Regions from separate parts of the Enterobacter sp. H2G27 genome, predicted to be linked through region 2. Evidence: predicted binding sites of a transcription regulator. Region 2 holds the regulator's gene; the other holds the start of a gene.
The links. The regulator LexA, encoded in region 2, represses DNA repair genes until DNA is damaged. The targets are predictions, from matches to a motif close to TNCTGTATGTACATACAGNA.
Positions count from the first base shown of each region.

Region 1 (2,402 bases), 4.0 Mb from region 2:
AGGTTAACAACTCACAGTGCCTTAAACGGTCTATCTTTTGTGCAGCACCTGGCGATATAACTTGTTAATGTGATGTAAGTCACTTTTTTATGGAAATTCAATGTAACCATTTTCATTCATGGTGAGGTTCGTCACGAAAATATGCTTACTGCTTCTGTAAAGTACCGTTTTACTTCTTCTGACTAACCGACCCACAGAGGAGTCACCTATGTCTAAGTCTGATGTTTTTCATCTCGGCCTCACTAAAAACGATTTACAAGGGGCTACGCTCGCCATCGTCCCTGGCGATCCGGAGCGTGTGGAAAAGATCGCCGCGCTGATGGATAAGCCGGTCAAGCTGGCTGCCCATCGTGAGTTCACCACCTGGCGCGCAGAGCTGGATGGCAAAGCGGTGATCGTGTGCTCTACCGGTATCGGTGGTCCGTCTACGTCTATTGCTGTTGAAGAGCTGGCGCAGCTGGGCATCCGCACTTTCCTGCGTATCGGTACGACCGGCGCTATTCAGCCGCATATCAACGTCGGCGACGTTCTGGTCACGACCGCGTCCGTCCGTCTGGACGGCGCAAGCCTGCATTTTGCACCAATGGAATTCCCGGCAGTGGCTGATTTCGAATGTACCACCGCGCTGGTTGAAGCTGCGAAATCCGTAGGCGCAACCACTCACGTGGGCGTAACCGCCTCTTCCGACACCTTCTACCCGGGCCAGGAGCGTTACGATACCTTCTCAGGCCGCGTGGTTAGCCGTTTCAAAGGCTCAATGGAAGAGTGGCAGTCCATGGGTGTGATGAACTACGAAATGGAATCCGCAACGCTGCTGACCATGTGTGCAAGCCAGGGTCTGCGTGCCGGTATGGTGGCGGGCGTTATCGTCAACCGTACCCAGCAAGAGATCCCGAACGCCGAAACCATGAAGCAGACCGAAAGTCATGCAGTGAAAATCGTGGTGGAAGCAGCGCGTCGCCTGATCTAGTCCTCTCTTCTTAAATCAAAGGCCGACACGTTCGGCCTTTATTTTTTGCGTAGCGCCTCGCAGGAAAACCCTTTCAAACTGGACGTTTATACAGCACAATTCTATTTTGTGCGGGTAATACGTTGATGCAGGGGGCATTGTGGATATCTCAATCCTGATTTACGCGGTGATTGCGTTGGTGAGCTTAGGGATTGGCTGGCTGATTTCCAGCTACCAGCATGCGCAGCAGAAGGCCGACCAGCTGGCTGAGCGAGAAGAGATGGTCGCAGATTTAAGCGCTATAAAACAGCAGCTTGCGCTGAGCGAACACTGGCGCGATGAGTGTGAGTTGCTCAACAACGAGCTGCGCAACCTGCGTGATATCAACACGTCACTGGAGGCCGATCTCCGCGAAGTGACCACCCGCCTTGAATCTACCCAACTGCATGCGGAAGACAAAATCCGCCAGATGATCAACAGCGAGCAGCGTCTCAGCGAACAGTTTGAGAATCTCGCGAACCGCATTTTTGAGCACAGCAACCGCCGCGTTGACGAACAAAACCGCCAGAGCCTGAACAGCCTGCTGACGCCTCTGCGCGAGCAGCTGGACGGTTTTCGTCGTCAGGTGCAGGACAGTTTTGGTCAGGAAGCTCGTGAGCGGCACACCCTGGCTCATGAGATTCGCAATCTTCAGCAGCTAAATGCACAGATGGCGCAGGAAGCGGTCAACCTCACCCGAGCGCTCAAAGGGGACAACAAAACCCAGGGCAACTGGGGTGAGGTGGTGCTGACCCGCGTACTGGAAGCTTCCGGCCTGCGGGAAGGATATGAATACGAAACGCAGGTGAGTATCGAAAACGATGCCCGCTCGCGCATGCAGCCAGATGTGATCGTGCGGCTGCCGCAGGGCAAAGATGTGGTGATTGACGCCAAGATGACGCTGGTAGCGTATGAGCGTTACTTCAACGCGGAGGACGACTACACCCGCGAATCGGCGCTGCAGGAGCACATTGCCTCGGTGCGTAATCACATTCGCCTGCTCGGCAGAAAAGACTACCAGCAGTTGCCGGGTTTGCGCTCACTGGACTATGTCCTGATGTTTATTCCGGTAGAGCCCGCATTTCTGCTGGCACTCGACAGACAGCCTGAGCTTATAACCGAAGCGCTCAAAAATAATATTATGTTGGTCAGCCCCACCACGCTGCTGGTGGCGTTACGCACCATTGCGAACCTGTGGCGCTATGAGCACCAGAGCCGCAACGCGCAGCAGATTGCCGATCGTGCCAGCAAGCTGTACGACAAAATGCGCCTCTTTGTGGACGACATGTCTTCAGTCGGGCAAAGCCTGGATCGTGCGCAGGATAACTATCGCCAGGCGATGAAAAAACTCGCCTCCGGACGTGGCAATCTGCTGGCGCAGGCTGAATCATTCCGCAGCCTGGGGGTAGAAGTT
Region 1 is NZ_JBSVSI010000001.1:4,078,307-4,080,708, reverse strand. Features, by position in the region: gene udp (uridine phosphorylase) at 209-970, shown strand; gene rmuC (DNA recombination protein RmuC) at 1,110-2,402, shown strand, end outside.
Region 1: a site for LexA is predicted at 1,047-1,066, ahead of rmuC (DNA recombination protein RmuC). Genes of this name have one in related genera too.

Region 2 (2,402 bases):
AGTCGAGCCCCGAAAACCGTCAGCGCGCCGAAGCAGAGCTGAAGAAGCAGCGAGCGCAGCATGATGTCACGGTTGAGGGCCAGCAGCTTACGGATATTGCCGCGCCATGCGGTTTTGAGCAGCGCCAGAGAGATCCCGCGCATCGACAGCACGCGCCAGACCATCCACAAGCCAATGATAAAGGTTCCGTATTCGGCAATCGCCGTCGCCAGCGCCGCGCCCCGCACGTTCATATGCAGGCCCATCACCAGCCAGATATCCAGCACAATGTTGAGAAGGTTGCCCACCACCAGCAAAATCACTGGCGCCCGGGCATACTGAACGCCCAGTAACCACCCCAGCAGAACCAGGTTAGCCAGCGACGCTGGCGCGCTGAGCCAGCGGATTTCAAGGAAACGTCGCGCCTGATCCAGTACCGCCTCGCTGCCGCCAACGATATGAAGCGCAAGATCGATCAGGGGTGTCCGCAATACAACGATTAATGCACCCGCGCCAAGCGCGAGTATCAGCGGCTGCACCAGCGCACGCGCCAGACGCAGCGGATCTTTCGCACCATAAGCCTGTGCGGTAAGACCGGTGGTGCTCATGCGTAAAAAGAGCAACAGCATAAACAGGAAGCTGGTTGCCGTCGCGCCAATCGCCACGCCGCCAAGATAAACCGGTGAATCAAGATGGCCTATAACGGCAGTATCAACCAGTCCCAGTAAAGGCACGGTAATATTGGAGAAAATCATCGGCAGGGCAAGACGCCACAATGCCTTATCTGATGCCGTCAGTAGTGACATGCGAAATACCGGGAAAGGTAGATGAACAGGCTACAGCGGAAGCGTAGCCTGTCAGGAAGAGATTACAGCCATTCACCGTTACGAATCACGCCTACTGCCAGACCTTCGATAGAGAAGTTCTGTTCGCGGAGATCGACCACAATTGGGGTGAACTCGTTGTTTTCAGGCAGCAACTGAACGGTGTTACCCTGTTTTTTCAGACGTTTGACGGTGACTTCATCGTCAATGCGCGCGACAACCACCTGGCCGTTACGCACATCCTGCGTTTTATGTACCGCAAGCAGATCGCCGTCAAGAATACCGATGTCTTTCATCGACATGCCGCTAACGCGCAGCAGAAAATCAGCGCTCGGCTTGAACATGGCTGGATCGACCTGGTAATGACCTTCAATATGCTGCTGTGCCAGTAAAGGCTCACCGGCAGCAACACGACCTACCAGCGGAATGCCCGTCTCTTCTTCTACCAGCAGTCGGATACCGCGTGACGCGCCTGATACAATCTCAATCACGCCTTTACGCGCCAGCGCTTTCAGGTGTTCTTCGGCAGCATTCGGAGAACGGAAACCCAGACGCTGCGCGATTTCCGCACGCGTAGGTGGCATACCCGTCTGGCCGATATGATCCCGGATGAGATCAAACACCTCTTGCTGCCTGGTCGTTAACGCTTTCATTCCGCCCCCTGGGTGTATATACAGTTATGCTGTGAGTATATACAGTCAAAGGCGATTTTGGAACCAAAAACTGCACAAAAAACCAGGGACTTAATTATTCCTCGAGGCTCATCGGAAATGTGACCAAAGCAGCGTGACCCAGGTGATAACGGCAGTGATAATCGCCAGTAATACGGCAGCAGATCCCATGTCTTTTGCGCGGCCAGAAAGCTCATGGAAATCGGAACCGATGCGATCCACAACGGCCTCAATAGCGCTATTAAGAATTTCCACTATCATCACCAGAAGTACGGAACCGATAAGAAGTACGCGGGTAATAGCATCAACATCAAGGAAACAGGCGACGATCACCGCGATGATAGCGGCGACGCCCTCCTGGCGAAACGCGGCCTCGTTGGCCCATGCGGCACGGAAACCTTTCCATGAATAGCCGGCGGCTTTGATGATACGTGTTAACCCAGTGGTATTATTGGCCATTAAAAGAACCTTTTTTAAAAAAGAGCGTCAGTAACAGGAGCCGTAGCGCGTTTCGCTACAGCCTGAAGTATGACGGGTAACAACAGAAATTTTGCGCGCTTTCTGTTATCCTTGCGCCGCAATTGCATTATTAACCAGAGGCTTTACATCGTTTATGTCCGGCTGGCCACGAATTTACTACAAATTACTTAATTTACCATTAAGCATCCTGGTAAAAAGCAAGTCTATCCCAGCAGAACCCGCGCTGGAACTGGGGCTCGATACGTCGCGTCCCATTATGTACGTTTTGCCTTATAACTCGAAGGCTGACTTACTGACGCTTCGCGCCCAGTGTCTGGCGCATGACTTACCAGATCCGCTTGAACCGCTGGAAGTTGACGGTACGCTGCTGCCGCGCTACGTGTTCATCCACGGCGGGCCGCGCGTGTTTACCTATTACACGCCGAAAGAAGAGTCCATCAAGCTGTTC
Region 2 is NZ_JBSVSI010000001.1:76,521-78,922, reverse strand. Features, by position in the region: gene dinF (MATE family efflux transporter DinF) at 1-785, opposite strand, end outside; gene lexA (transcriptional repressor LexA) at 848-1,456, opposite strand; gene ACW9E7_RS00335 (diacylglycerol kinase) at 1,565-1,933, opposite strand; gene plsB (glycerol-3-phosphate 1-O-acyltransferase PlsB) at 2,088-2,402, shown strand, end outside.